Regions from separate parts of the Bacillus sp. DTU_2020_1000418_1_SI_GHA_SEK_038 genome, predicted to be linked through region 1. Evidence: riboswitches for the same ligand, from Rfam matches in the RefSeq annotation. Region 1 holds a riboswitch; each other region holds the start of a gene.
The links. Region 1 has a riboswitch for cyclic di-GMP ahead of RRV45_RS04080 (sensor domain-containing diguanylate cyclase). Riboswitches for the same ligand answer to the same signal wherever they lie in the genome.
Positions count from the first base shown of each region.

Region 2: linked by a shared signal. The riboswitch ahead of RRV45_RS17115 (hypothetical protein) and the one ahead of RRV45_RS04080 (sensor domain-containing diguanylate cyclase) in region 1 are both predicted to bind cyclic di-GMP.
Region 3: linked by a shared signal. The riboswitch ahead of RRV45_RS05385 (PAS domain-containing sensor histidine kinase) and the one ahead of RRV45_RS04080 (sensor domain-containing diguanylate cyclase) in region 1 are both predicted to bind cyclic di-GMP.
Region 4: linked by a shared signal. The riboswitch ahead of RRV45_RS05095 (anti-repressor SinI family protein) and the one ahead of RRV45_RS04080 (sensor domain-containing diguanylate cyclase) in region 1 are both predicted to bind cyclic di-GMP.

Region 1 covers NZ_CP135435.1:802,380-806,048, forward strand. The annotation lists gene RRV45_RS04070 (DJ-1/PfpI family protein) at 20-574, shown strand; gene RRV45_RS04075 (regulatory YrvL family protein) at 664-1,134, shown strand; cyclic di-GMP riboswitch class I at 1,537-1,619, shown strand; gene RRV45_RS04080 (sensor domain-containing diguanylate cyclase) at 1,640-2,749, shown strand; gene RRV45_RS04085 (EAL domain-containing protein) at 2,751-3,669, shown strand, end outside.
Region 2 covers NZ_CP135435.1:3,421,183-3,424,851, forward strand. The annotation lists gene RRV45_RS17105 (hypothetical protein) at 1-485, opposite strand, end outside; gene rpsD (30S ribosomal protein S4) at 831-1,433, shown strand; cyclic di-GMP riboswitch class I at 1,598-1,701, shown strand; gene RRV45_RS17115 (hypothetical protein) at 1,834-2,214, shown strand; gene RRV45_RS17120 (EAL domain-containing protein) at 2,287-2,958, shown strand; gene RRV45_RS17125 (methyl-accepting chemotaxis protein) at 3,027-3,669, shown strand, end outside.
Region 3 covers NZ_CP135435.1:1,080,460-1,084,128, forward strand. The annotation lists gene thiS (sulfur carrier protein ThiS) at 1-53, opposite strand, end outside; gene RRV45_RS05380 (thiamine phosphate synthase) at 70-678, opposite strand; TPP riboswitch at 756-863, opposite strand; cyclic di-GMP riboswitch class I at 1,165-1,250, shown strand; gene RRV45_RS05385 (PAS domain-containing sensor histidine kinase) at 1,346-2,902, shown strand; gene RRV45_RS05390 (cupin domain-containing protein) at 3,233-3,669, opposite strand, start outside.
Region 4 covers NZ_CP135435.1:1,020,043-1,023,711, forward strand. The annotation lists gene RRV45_RS05090 (LPXTG cell wall anchor domain-containing protein) at 1-742, shown strand, start outside; gene RRV45_RS22085 (DUF5658 family protein) at 801-1,109, shown strand; cyclic di-GMP riboswitch class I at 1,338-1,494, shown strand; gene RRV45_RS05095 (anti-repressor SinI family protein) at 1,524-1,676, shown strand; gene RRV45_RS05100 (helix-turn-helix domain-containing protein) at 1,936-2,259, opposite strand; gene mnmH (tRNA 2-selenouridine(34) synthase MnmH) at 2,443-3,501, opposite strand; gene RRV45_RS05110 (DUF1128 domain-containing protein) at 3,622-3,669, opposite strand, start outside.

The DNA of each region.
Region 1 (3,669 bases):
TGGACTCTTATTTAATTTCATGGGGGTGTTAATAATATATACAGGAATATTACTATACCCTAGATTTAGTGAATATGAATTATCAGTGCTTTTATCTGTACTGAAGCAGGGGCAGAAACGAACCGTATTTATTGGGTTGAATAACGAAGTAGTTAAAGGGGAGGCAGGATTGACATGTATTCCTGAAGTAACAGTGAACGAAATGGACATTAATCAATTAGATAGTATTGTACTTCCTGGTGTGGATGATTTTGAACATTTAGTTAACCATCCTGAACTGACCTCGTTCTTAAGGGGATTTTTAACAAGGAATATCATAATAGGTGCAATATCCAGTGCACCATATCTATTATCTATGAGTGGATTATTAAGTGAAAGAAAATATACAACTGGATTAACGGCTGATCAAAGAGATTTCTTAGGAACGTTTAACGAAGGTAATTACTTAGATTCACCTGTTGTGATTGATAGAAATCTTATAACTGCAAAGGGATCAGCTTTTATAGACTTTGCCATAAAGTATGGAGAGTTACTAAATTTAAATTTTGATAGTAGCTGGTACACAATAAAATAAGAAAACTTATTATCAATCTTCAAATAAAGGGCGCGCTAATCCAATAATTTTTTTGTAAGAAATAACAGCTAAAGGAGAGGCGCACTTATATGTCTAAACATAATAATGATGCTTCATTTGGCGATATGAATATAAAAGACAAAATAGCAGCAGTTGCCGGAATAACGCTTCTCATTATTCTGGTGCCCAGCTTTGTTTTGGGAATTTATTTTTTGGGGCTGGCCGGGGTTTTTGAACTGCTTGGAGTCCAGTATCAATCTGTCTGGTCATTGATTGTTTTTGTTGTTTGTTTCTTTATTTTGAGCATGATTGTCGAATTGTTTTCCGGAGCGATTTTTGTGATGCTTAAGCGGAAAATGACAGGAAAATTAAAGATGTTTTTTGTCCGGATCAGTATTGAAGGTGCCTCTAACTGGCTATGTCTCTTTACAGTGGATGAGTTTATGAATAGTATTATCCTTTCATTGAAAACAGAGATCGTAGTTGCTTTGCTGTTGGCTGCAGTAGAAATTGTACTTGATGATAAGATGGAAGAAGAAAAACAGAATGGTGTGGAATAGGTTATTCGAGAGACATCTAGATAATATTCGGCAATTTCGCTTTCAACAACAAATCGACCAGAGCAAAAAAGAAATTTTAAGAAATACGGAGATTAATATAAAATCACTTTGATAGTAGGGAAAAAACATTTCTATCTACTAACGTTGTTTTCCTCTCTTTTTTATTCTTTTATCCTTTATTACCCTACAATACTCCTTCCATTAAGATTTTTTAAAAATTTTCCCTTTTGATCTTTAGTTCAACCACCTGCCACTCCAACTAAAACCCTTTCATTTCCTAGTATATAGTCCTATTTATTGGTAACTTAAGGAATTGATACCTTTACACTAGCAATATAGTAAAAAAGTGCTATAATCTTGTGTGAAGTGAGAGAAAATTGTCGAATTATGTATAATTTTGCACCTGGATAATGGCAAATTCGTTGAAAGGCGATGACGCAAAGCCACAGGTCTAAGGCAATGGCTATGACAGCTGGGCTACCGAAAGGAGACTATATTTTACGAAATGAAAAAATTCAAAATAAGAATGAAAATAATTTTCGTTCTTATTACATGTATGTCCTTATTTGATATTTTGGATGAAAAAGTATTAATGTTCTTTCATTTAAAAGGGGACGGTTTTTGGAAAGTCCTTATAGATACCGGAAGTTCTTTAGTAGTCCTTTCATCGGTTCTATGGGCTTTTTTACTAGGCAAGAAAATCATTCTTAATTACAAAGAAAAAGAAAAACATTATCGGAATTTGATTGATTTATCTCCAGAGGCCATATTTGTCCATCGAAATGGGAAAATCCTCTTTACAAACAAAGCAGGTGTTACATTACTGGGAGCAAACAGTGAGGATGACTTACTTAATCATAACTGGAAAAATTACATACAGTCTAGTTCCAGTGATTGGGATCACCTAAAGGAAAAAGTGAAATATTATAATGGGGGAATATTAACCTTTCAAATTAGAGTTAAAAGATTGGATGGCCAAGTCATCGATTTAGAAATCACATCAACAAATATCGAATATGATGGACTGCCTGCAAGGGAATTTATTGCAAGAGACATTACTTTAAGAAAAAAACAAGAAAGTATGATAAAAAAATTAGCTTATCAAGATACATTGACGGGATTACCTAATCGAAGAGCTGTTTTAGATAGTCTAGAGCAGCTAATAAAAGATTCGGAAAAAAACAAAACTCATTTTGCTGTTTTTTTTATTGATTTGGATGGGTTTAAGAAGGTAAATGATTCCTTAGGACATGATACCGGCGATGAGCTCCTAAAGAGGGTAAGTGTGCTTTTAAAGAGCTGTGTCAGAGGGAATGACATAGTCGCTAGATTTGCAGGAGACGAATTTATGATTCTTTTACCTAAAGCAAATAAACAATATTGCAGCATAATCGCGGATAAAATCATCGGAAGCTTAGATTCACCTATCTACATTATGGGAAAAGAAATTCACGTAACACCTAGTATCGGAATTTCTTTATATCCACAAAACGGAGAGGAAGCAACAGCATTAATTAAAATGGCCGATGAAGCTATGTATCAAGCTAAGAATAACGGAAAAAACAGTTATCAGTTTGTAGAAGAATCTTCTGATTTACCTGAAAGGAGAATATGATGTGAGTTCTACTAATAAAACATTGAATCTCTCAACAAGTCATATAGAAATTTCGGATATATTCTTTCGCTCCATATTTGAACATAACCCGGACACCGTTTTCTTTCTAGATAAGGAAGGTATGATTGCGATGCCTAATGAAGGGTTTTCTGAATACCTGGGTTATACAAAAGACGAAATAGTATTTCATGCGATCGAGCAATTTCTCTATATAAATGAAATCCCAATATATATAAAATGCTTTAACAAAGTTCTTTCTGGCGAAGTGCAGCATATTGATACTGTTTTTATACATAAAGCCGGAAGAAAGGTTCAAATTAATCTCACTCTTATCCCTGCAAAATTTAATGGACAAGTGGTTGGTGTTAGTGGGATAGCCAAAGATATTACAGAAGAAAAGGAAACCGCCATTGAATTAATAGAATCAGAATTAAAATTCCGCAGCCTAGTTGAGGAAGCTCTAGTTGGAGTCTATATCATACAAAATGATAAATTAATATATGGAAATCCACGGCTGCATCACCTTTTAGGAACAGAGATTTCGTCTAGTCCATTAGATGTTTTGGATTATATTCATCCAGAAGATCATGCTGAAATAAAGTCAGTTTTTAATCAATTAATCAATGGGAAGAAAGGCATTGATCATACCTTTAGAATCATAAGTAAAAATAGTTCTATTATTGATATTGAAGCCCATTCAAAACGAATGTATTATCATGATCAATCTACTATTATAGGCACACTACAAGATATTACCGAGCGTAAAAAATCAGAGGAGTTAAACAAATATTTAGCCTATCATGATTTTTTAACCGAACTGCCAAACAGAAGATTCTTTCAAGAAAAATTGGAAAAAGAATTAATTATAAGTAAAACGCTGCAACAAAAAATGGCTGTTATGTTTCTCGATTTGGACCGGT
Region 2 (3,669 bases), 1.8 Mb from region 1:
CAATTAATAGACTGATTATTATTAATTAGTATTTTTGAAGTATCACTATTATATACAAATGAAACCTTGTATTGGCTATGATTCCTCTTAAACTTATGGTCTCTATTCTCAGTTTTTAAACCTTTGGAAAAATAAGTCCACTTCCTGTCTATATGGGCCCAAATCCCATTTTCAAATCGATCGGAAAATAGTTGGTCAGGCGCATCGTTTAGCTTAATCCTATGTAATGTTTTAAACTTATAGCGGTTGGTTCTTTCTATCTTATAAATAGCTAATATATGCTCATTATTTTTATTTTCATAGAGCGCAACAATCGGGGCATCGGTTTGGACTGAGCTTGTCTTTAGAACTAGTGCTATTGGATCCTGCACCATTGTTTCTAATGGCTGTTTATCATATCGCAGAAAAAACGCGTAAACTATAACAAACATAAAAAAACCGATTAACATAAATCGGATAAACTTTTCTTTTTTCGTTTCATTCACTTGTATCACTCTTAAAACGTTTTCATTTTTACTTACTATATTATATCATATCTAAATGATGGAGTAAGTAAAAAATAAATGCTTTCATACCCGTTTCCGAAATACTCCTTGACTTTTCTTAATGAAAAATCATATAATATTATTTGTGTAAAATATTGCAGCCTATGTGTACTGTTTTATGAAATCATTTTGTTCCTCAATTAGCTTTTCGAAGCTTTTCTGAAGAAGGGGTACTGCGTAACCCTTAGCTGCTAGGGCGAAGGTACATGAAAACAAAATGACCATAACTTATAGCACATCTGTTTTTATTTTACCAAAATAAAAACATTAAAGGAGGAGTCTTAAATGGCTCGTTATACTGGTCCAAGCTGGAAATTATCTCGTCGTCTTGGAATCTCTCTAAGCGGTACAGGTAAAGAATTAGAAAAGCGTCCTTACGCTCCTGGACAACATGGTCCAAACCAACGCAAGAAATTATCTGAGTACGGTTTACAATTACAGGAGAAGCAAAAGCTTCGTCATATGTATGGCGTAACTGAGCGTCAATTCCGTAACTTATACGATAAAGCTGGTAAAATGGTTGGTAAACACGGTGAAAACTTCATGATTCTTTTAGAATCACGTCTTGATAACGTTGTTTATCGTTTAGGCTTAGCGCGTACTCGCCGCCAAGCTCGCCAACTTGTTAACCATGGTCACTTCTTAGTTGATGGCAAGCGTGTTGATATTCCATCTTACCGCGTTGCACCTGGTCAAACAATTAGCATTCGCGAAAAATCTCGCAATCTTGACATCATCAAAGAAGCTATCGAAGTGAACAATTTCGTTCCTGATTTCGTAACTTTCGATGCTGACAAATTAGAAGGAACTTTCACTCGCTTACCAGAGCGTTCTGAACTTCCAGCTGAAATTAACGAATCTCTAATCGTTGAGTTCTACTCTCGTTAATTAACTTTAACCCTAGAGCGTTTTATAACGCCGCTAGGGTTTTTCTTTTTTTGTTAAAAATTTGAATAAATGCATCAATTTGCAGTTATTGTATTATTTTGTTGAATTATGTTGAATTTTGTATTATTTTGTTCTATTATTATTTAAGTAAGTAAGAAGTCCTAATATGTAAAAGGCAAACTATTTGAAAGAATAGGACGCAAAGCCCTTGGGTCTAAGGTTTTAGGTAATAAAAAATACCTACTGCTATGATTGCCAGGTTACCAAATTCTCGTTTATTTTCCATGAAATTTTTGGCTATTCTATTTGGAATAGCCTTTTTTTATTTTCTATCGGAAAAAGCTTATTACTTAGCGCTTTATTGTTTTGGCAAAAAAAATTAAAAGTGAGGTGAACTTTTATGAATGTTGAAGATTTAATTGCTGATATCAATAAATATATGGAGCAATTAGACTTTGTCACTGCACGAAAACTTATTGAAGAAAATCTAAATGTATTAGAAAAACATAGGATCTCACTGAAGAGCAATGCAAGAGAATTACTTAAATTCCTTATAGAAAGAAATCATTCAGGGTATCAGCCTATATCCAGACAAGACATGGCAACATTAATCGCCATTAATACATATGCAACTAATTTTGATATTAGAGGCTTAAAGCTAATTATTAAGGATAGAGCAAAATTGCTTTTGCGAACAGATATACTCGAATATTTAAACAAAGATGCAAAGGCTATATTAGATGGAATGGGTGTAATAAATACAGAATTACCTAATAAATAAGCTAATATTGTGTAGGAAGAAGGGTGTAAAATAGATTTTCGGTCCATTACAACAATAACGCAAGAAAAATTATTGTACAGTGAATATCAGCCGCTTTTGAATAGCAGCAATGATACTATTTTTGCACATGAAGCTTTAATGAGAACTACACCACGAATGAATCCTCTAATTGTGCTTGAAAAGGCTAGAGATAATGGGATTTTATTTGAGCTAGACACGTATTGCATTAAGAATGCAGTCATTCAATACCCTAGCTTTTATTTAAAATCTCATTTATTGTTTATAAATATTTTGCCCACAACAATCGTCCATCACGATTTTGAAAGTTTCATAAATAAACTGCTCCATCTATTTCCTACTATTAGAGGGCAGATCGTTTTTGAAATAAACGAGGAAGCTATCCAAAAAAATATATGGGCACAACAAATTTTTATGAGCCGTCTGTTGTTTTTAAAATCGAATGGCTTCCAAATTGCATTTGACGATTTACCGGTTACAAAAGACTCTTTTAAAATGATAGAAATTATTTCACCTGATTTTGTAAAGCTGGATCACACGAAATCAAAAGGCCTATCAGTATCAATCGAAAAACAGGCACTAGTCTCTCTCTTTTTAGAATTCACAAACAAAGAAATAAAATTAGTGCTAGAAGGCATTGAAACAAAAAATGACCTATTAGCGGCAAAACAATTGGGTGTACCTATACTTCAGGGCTACTATATATCAAAACCGAAACGGCTATAGTAATGACAATTTAGCCTTATATAGTTATGTCTAAAAAAGATGAATATATTGAAAGTTGGGGAAAAGAATTGAAGAATTTATTAAGCTTCAAAAGTATTAGAACGAAAATATTGTTTGGATTTTCATTAGTGATTTTTCTCGTGTTAGTATTAGGAGGATTTAGTTTTTATGAAATCAAAACAACGAATAGAGACACAGAAATCATCGTTGACCACGAGGTCCAATTATTAATTGCAAACGAGCAAATGTCTAGTACTTTGGCAAATAGAATATCAACTGCACGAGGCTATGTACTATATGGCGGTGACTACAAAGAACGCTTTAACGAGTATACTGAGAAAGGAAAGCATTATGAACAGGTAGTTAGAAAGATCGGTGCATCTCAGGAATTTGATGAACTTATTAACCGTACTGTCGAATGGAGACAGTATGTATCAAAGGAAGTATTTGAAGAATACGAAAAAGGAAATATCGACATCGCAAGGCAAAATCTAGCGAAATCAGATTCAACCGTTCGTGAGCTTATGGCTGGATATGAAAAATTAGCGAGTGATAGTCAAGATTCTATTAATAGAAAAGGGAAAGAAATTATAGCTAGCGGAGAAAAAACAGTCCTTTACATAACGGTTGTCATTCTTTTGGCTGTAGTTGTAAGTATTACAGTAGCACTAATAACCTCCAATGTGATTACAGCCCCAATAAAAAAGGTTA
Region 3 (3,669 bases), 280 kb from region 1:
GTTGAAACATCTTCGGGCAGCGTATATGCTTGACCATTTAGTGTAATACTCATTAAAATTCAGCTCCTATTATCCTTTTGATAAGCAAATAGCTTGTTGACAAGCCTCGTAATATTCCTTTGCAGCGGATACCGGATCATCGCTTTCAAAGATCGTTGACATGACAGCGATCCCATTTACCCCGATATGGTGCAGCATGTCGATATGTTCCGGTTTAATCCCTCCAATTGCATACAAATCAACCATCACTTTTTTCGAGATTTCTTGAAGTTCCGAAAGCCCGCGGGGTTCTAAGCCACTTTTGCAGTTCGTTTCAAATACATGTCCATATAGCAGCCAATCAGCGCCCGCATACGAAGCGTGTTCAGCCTCTATAGCAGAATGTACTGAACGTCCTGCGAGTAACTGGGGGAAATGGTCTTTCACCTGCGAAACGGCAAGCCCGTGGCCTGGAAGCTGCACCCGTTGAATATTCGAAACAAGAGCTACATCCACCCTGTCATTCACAATTAATTTATCCTTACTGACTTTTTCTTCAGTCAATGCAGCGATCAACTCTATGTAATCATTGGCTGTTTTCGTCCGTTCCCTGATGATGAAATAATCTACGAACGGATCTATATTAATCATGATTTTAGTTAGATGATCCACCTTTAACCGATCATTCGTCACGGCCATCAGCTTCAATCACATTCCCCCTAACAAATAAAAAAACCACTCTCCTAAGCAAGGAAAGTGGTACTTTAAATAAAAAATAAAGTAACATAGCACTTCCCTACGCAGGCTCAAACCTGATCAGGTTATAAGGGTATCAGAGTACACTCTTCTCTCAGTCCTTTAAAAGGATTCCCCTAGTGATTTCACATTTACAATTTTCTGACTATAGGAATCATAACATATAAGCTATAATTATGGAAGTATGCGAAACAATCAAACTCCTAAACAGATAGAAACAAAATGGAACGAGGAGGTTTTTCTTAACAGGGATTACTTTCCTTTCCCATGCAATATAATTTGTAATTTGGGAATCCATTGAAACGAAAAAATTAGCACAATCAGCTGTTGTAAATAAAACAGTCTGAGGAAATATTTTGTAATAAAGGAATTGGTTCTTAAATATAATGATGCTATACTTGGAGTGAGTAAATATACCTACAGTAAAGCTTTCGATAATTGCAAACCTATCAAAAGGTAGGGGACGGAAAGCTACGGATTTAAGGCATTTTTGCTATGATGGTCGAGACAAAGATGAAGATGGATACTCATTAATTAAATCCACTTTTTTTTAGGTGGATTTTTTGTACGTTAACGAGGGATAAAGTGTAAGATTTTGAGGTGGTACAAAGTGGAACTGATTATAGGTTTTATACTTGCAATAGTGGTTGTTTTCATACTTGTCTTCTTTTGGACCCGTATAAAGAAAAAATTTTCGCGTGAATTATCTAATCAAAGATGGAAAGAGGAGTCTCTAAAAACTTACAATCAAGAGTTAGTAGATACAATCAGACTGCAGCAAGGGATGATTTTTAAGTTTATTAAGGATGGCGATAGATTTATTCATACTCTGTGTGATGGAAGGTTACTATATCGAATGGATCTTTTCCCTGAAAAGATTATTGGAAACGAATTATGTGATTTCCTTCCACATCTTGATGCAGAAACGGTTATTCAATATTATTGGCGAGCTTGGCAAGGCGAAGATAACGTCACGTACGAAGGGGGAATAAATGGTGTTTACTACCTGGCATCGTTGCGGCCTATTAGAAAAAAAGGTGAGGTAGTTGAAATCATTGGTTCATGTGTTGATATTACCGAAAGGAAGCGGGTAGAAAATGCTCTAAAGTTGAGTGAGGACAATTATCGTCTTATTACAGAGAACATGTTGGATTTAGTTGGACTCTGGGATATAGATGGAAGAGTTATTTATGCATCCCCTTCGCATGAAAAGGTATTGGGGTTTGATCCAAAAAAGTATATAGGAGTATCGGCCTTTGATTTGGTTCATCCTGACGATTCTCTGAGGGTATATGAACAATTTTTTCAAATGATTTCAACTAAGTTACCATTTCAAGTCGAGTTTCGGTGTGAAAATGCTGATGGTGAGTGGGTTTACGTAGAAGCTCAGGGAACCCCTGTAATTGGGGAGAGTGATAAATTAGAACATATTGTTGTTGTAGGGCGTAATATATCTGAGCGAAAGAAGGTAGATGAATTTATACGAAAAACGGAAAAGCTATCACTAGTAGGGCAATTGGCTGCAGGTGTTGCACATGAAATTAGGAACCCTCTTACTTCGATAAAGGGTTTTCTGCAGCTTATGCAAATGGAAATAGACAAACCAAACTATCTTGAAATTATGTTGTCTGAGATTGATAGTATAGAAAAAATAATACAAGAATTCTTATCACTTTCTAAACCACAAGCAAGTAAATTGGCACCGACTGATATTAATGAACTTTTGCAATATGTAATTACATTAATTAATACACGTGCCAAACTAAAAAATATTGCTATCGTTCAAGAGTCTGATTCCGAATTACCAATTATTCATTGTGACGAGCATCAAATCAAACAGGTTTTTGTCAATATTCTTCAAAATGCTGTGGAAGCCATGGAAAATGGAGGCGTAATTCAAATTCAAACAATGCGATCCGAATCAGACAATATTAGATTTAGGATTATTGACCAAGGATGCGGCATTTCTGAAGATCGAATTAAAAGTATTGGTGAGCCTTTTTATAGTACGAAAGAAAAAGGAACGGGATTAGGATTAATGATTAGTCATAAAATTGTTCAAGAACATGGGGGCACCCTAAGCCTAGAAAGCACCATAAATAAAGGAACCATTGTTGATGTTATTTTACCTATTGGGAAAAGTGAACCGGTGCTTGTCACTCCCTGATAAGTTCGAACTAGAGGAGAAGTAATACTGAATGTAAAGTTCCGCAAATAGAATTTGAAGGAAAAAGAAAGCTCTGTTTACCCCTTTTGAATACAAGATGTAAAAGTCAAAAGGAAAAAGAGAAAATTAATAACACCAAATTCCACGAACGGGCGCAATCCTGGAACAAGGATAAGCGCTCATTTTCTATTTTAATGGCCAGTTTGTTATCTAGGGCTATTCGCATAATAACACAAAAAAAACGCCGTGATCGGCGTGTTTTTAATGCAGGCAGGAAAATAATATAGCCTTTTTTCAACAAAAGCATCTGATTGTTTAATTATGGTTGCTCTACATATTTTTGCTTTCCAGAAGAAGTTTGGATTCTCCTGTACGCTCCCATTCTTCTACAGTTTCATATGCTTTTTCAGGAGTAAATCCCTTTCCTACAAGAACTCCCATTAGAATAAACTCTTGAAGAATATGTGTCATATTAATTCCTCTTTTAACGTCCTCCAAGCCTTCTTTTACCAAAAACTCGGTATGTCTTACCCATTCATCTGGAGTCTTTCCGGAAATTACTGTTTTCCCATTCCCATTACCTAAACCTTCTTCCATAGCCATTGCATCTGCCTTAGTCTTATGAACAGTACCAAATGGATGGTTTGGTGGGGCATATATTGAGTATAGTTTCAACGGAACATTTCCTGTATTTGTGATATTGTGCCACATTCCCGCCGGTACCATAATTGCAGAATCATCGAAAATTCTCCATTGGAAACTTAAAT
Region 4 (3,669 bases), 220 kb from region 1:
CGATGTGAAAAATATGTCACCTGGGGATTGGGCGACAAGGATTTTAACTATTCAAAACCGTGGAGAAAGTGATTTTAACTATAATACAGAATCTTATTTCAAAGATGGTTCAAAGAAACTTTACAATGAATTTCTTTTAAAAGTATGGGATTCGGAGGAAGTTTTATATAGTGGCAAATTATCTGACTTCGATGGGTTTGAGCCTAGACATTTACCTTCAAAAAGCCAAGAGGATTTAAAGTTTGAAGTAACTTTCCCCTATGAACTAGGGAATGAATTTCAAGGTTTAGCTTTTGATTTTGAGTTAAGGTTTGTAATAGAAAAATCAGGTCAAAATCCAAATCCTGAACCTAATCCAAATCCAAATCCAAATCCAAATCCTGTTCCTGAGCCTAGTCCAGATCCTAATCCAAACCAAGATTCTGATTCAACCACTGTCACCGATCCAATAGATGATAATGCTGCACCCCCTACTACCAGTCCTGAAACGAGGTCAGATCAAGGAAATGATCAAAATAATAATATAGAAAATCCTGCTACGGAAGAGGATACGGCTATGCCGATACCTATACGTTCCATTCCTATTGAAGAATTGGATGCACCAATCGTAAAGGGACAAATCTTACCTTCAACAGCCACAAATATGTATAACTATTTATTAATAGGGGTCATATTAATGACTGCAGGCGGTGGTTTTCTCCTATATCAAAAAAGACGTATAAGAGATAATCAAAGGCCTTGATTGGAAATAATGCGATCAAGGCCCTTTTATTACTAGTATTGGTCGGGAATGATAATAAGTGAACAACGATTTAAAAAAGATCTTTCTTTATTTAGCTTTACTGAATTTGTACGATGGTTTAGTCACATTTTTCGGTATTCAGTTTTCTTTAATTGAGGAAAGTAATCCCATCATGAATGCCCTTTACCAAAAAAATCCGTTCTATTTTCTAGGTTTTAAAGTTATTCTATCAGCTGCTCTATGTATATTCCTTTTTATTAAAAAACTTCCTCAAAAAAAAATTGTACATCATTTAGCCCTAGCAGCCACTGGTATATATACGGTTGTCTTTGTAATTCATGCCATTTGGATCATAACCCTCATATAAATGATTTAAAAGAATTTCGACTATATTTAACACGATTATGTTAGAAACTAGTTAATAATAGACTTTTTTTCTAGGATTAATTAGAGTCTAACGGTGAATATGTAAAAAATGTGGTAATTTGTAGAAAAAAGAGTAAAAAATTATTTGAAAATTGACAAAATATAACACATTTATCAACAGCCTATCCATTACAATAAAATTAGACGATATTTTACCTATGAGATAAGCTTCAGAAAAAGGCAAACCTATTGAAAGATAGGGACGCAAAGTCACAGGTCTAAAGTATGAATGAAGTGTTCTTTTTTAAGATTTGCTGCATAAACTCATTATAGCAGGCAGCTCATAGAAAAGGCAGATTCCATACCAAGATGGCTGGATTGCCTGGAATACGATTCGTATTTTGGGGGGAAGAGTGTGGGGAAAACAAGAGTCCAACTGGAATTACTAGACAGTGAGTGGATGGAGTTAATTGTAAAGGCGAAGCAAATGGGGATTGAGAAAGAGGAAATTAGGGAGTTCTTATTAAAAAATGGGGTAAAAAAGCTAGCTTGGAAAGTGGCTGAATAGAGATAATAGAACAGAAAGCTAAGTGTTTCTTAAAGGACTGCCGTTCTTTATAGGAATGCTTTTTATTTTGCAAAGGGAGATTAGTGATTGTTGTTGATTTTGCCATATGTGTGCATGTGAACGGGTTTTATTCGGGATGAATAACTTAGAGAACATGTGCGCATATGGCGGTTTGACAAGGAACCCATTGCAAAAAAGACGCAGAAGCTCATAGCTTACCTACCTTGCTTCTGCATCTTTTTAGAAATAGCCAATGTATCTATTTATTCTGATCAATTCTCCATTTATTAAATTCGAGAAATTCCCGGAATTGTTCTTTCGAAACACCTGAATTCATCGCTTCTTGAACGATATCGACCCAATCCGAATCCAATTCATCTGTATTCGGCTGTTCATGAATTAAATGATCAACCGGAACATGAAGGACAGCTGCGATTTTTTCAAGAAATTGTATGGAAGGATTGGTTTGCAGGTTTCTTTCTAGTGAACTTAAGTAAGACTTGGCCACACCAGCTTGTTCGGCAAGCTCGGATAACGACATTTTCTTTTCTTTACGAAGTAATTTTACGCGATCACCGATCATCCAATCTCACACACCTTATCATCGAATATATAAAATCATCATAACAAAAATAGTTCAATAGTTCCATATTAAGAACAATATGTTCAAAAAATATACTAACATCTTATCATAATATTCGAATAAGTATTTATTTTTTTGTCCTTAATTTTAATAAGAATAAAGAAAAAACAAAAAGTGCTCAAATTACTTTGATAGAGCACTTTTTGTTTCCAATAACTTCAAAATCTCTTCGACTGCTTTCTCCGTATTTTCAGCTTCAATATGATGAAACGCTCCCACATAATCTAGTTGCTTATGGGAATACCGAGGATCGTAATATTCTTCTAGCAGAACTTGAATGATCAATTTATAGTTTTTATTTCTTGCTGCCTCATTTAAAGCGGCTATAATGTCTGAATCCTTTATTCGTTTAAAAATATATTTTAACCGTTCCATAACTTTATCATGAAACCACTGTTCATGCTGATAAGGCTCTACATACTCTCGATAAATCCGCTCGATACGAGAGGATAATGACGCTTGAAGGTTAATATTAAAGCCTTGATGTTTTATTGCCAGCAATTCATCAGGCTGAACCACCTTGCCAATCCGTTTACTTTCGGCCTCTACTAGGAAAAATGGGGAGTCCTTTACTTCCCATAAGGTTTGAAAGAGAAGGGAGTCAAAAGTTTTTTGATTATGTCCTTCGAATAAACCAAACGATCCAAAGATGGAGCCACGATGGCGGGCGAGTGCTTCTAAATTAATGACAGGCATGCCTTTTTCCTTTAATTTTTCCAATACTTCGGTTTTGCCTACACCTGTCATGCCGTGTATGGATATGGCTCGAGAAGGGATTAGCCCAGGTATTTCTTCAAGTATAAATTGCCGGTAGGCCCGATATCCCCCAGCCAATCGATGAATGGATATTCCTGCAAATGATAGAAAGGTAGCAACCGATTGACTGCGCATTCCGCCTCTCCAGCAATAAATAACAGGATGCTTGCCTTCTTCCCGAATGCCCTTGATCTGCCCCAATATGGAAGGGAGCTTTGGAGAAACGACTTCCATCGCTCGCCACTTTGCCATATCTGACCCTTCCTGTTTATAAATAGTTCCGATCATCGCTCGTTCTTCATTCGTAAATAAAGGGACATTGACTGCCCCGGGAATTTTGAATTCGTCATATTCGCCAGGTGATCTCACATCAATTGGAACAGCATTCTTTAACGCAAGTAGCTGTTCGACACTGATTTCTTTCATTTTGATTTCCTCCGAGTCTGCATCTGTTAAAAATATTTTATCCATTAATTTGCAAAATGAAAAGGCGTTGATTGATTTTACAAAAAATAAAAGCAGCCTTCATACCGGCTGCTTTAGCAATTACTTATTTTTTCTTAAATTCCCAAGCTCCTCTGCCAAAGCTTGCAT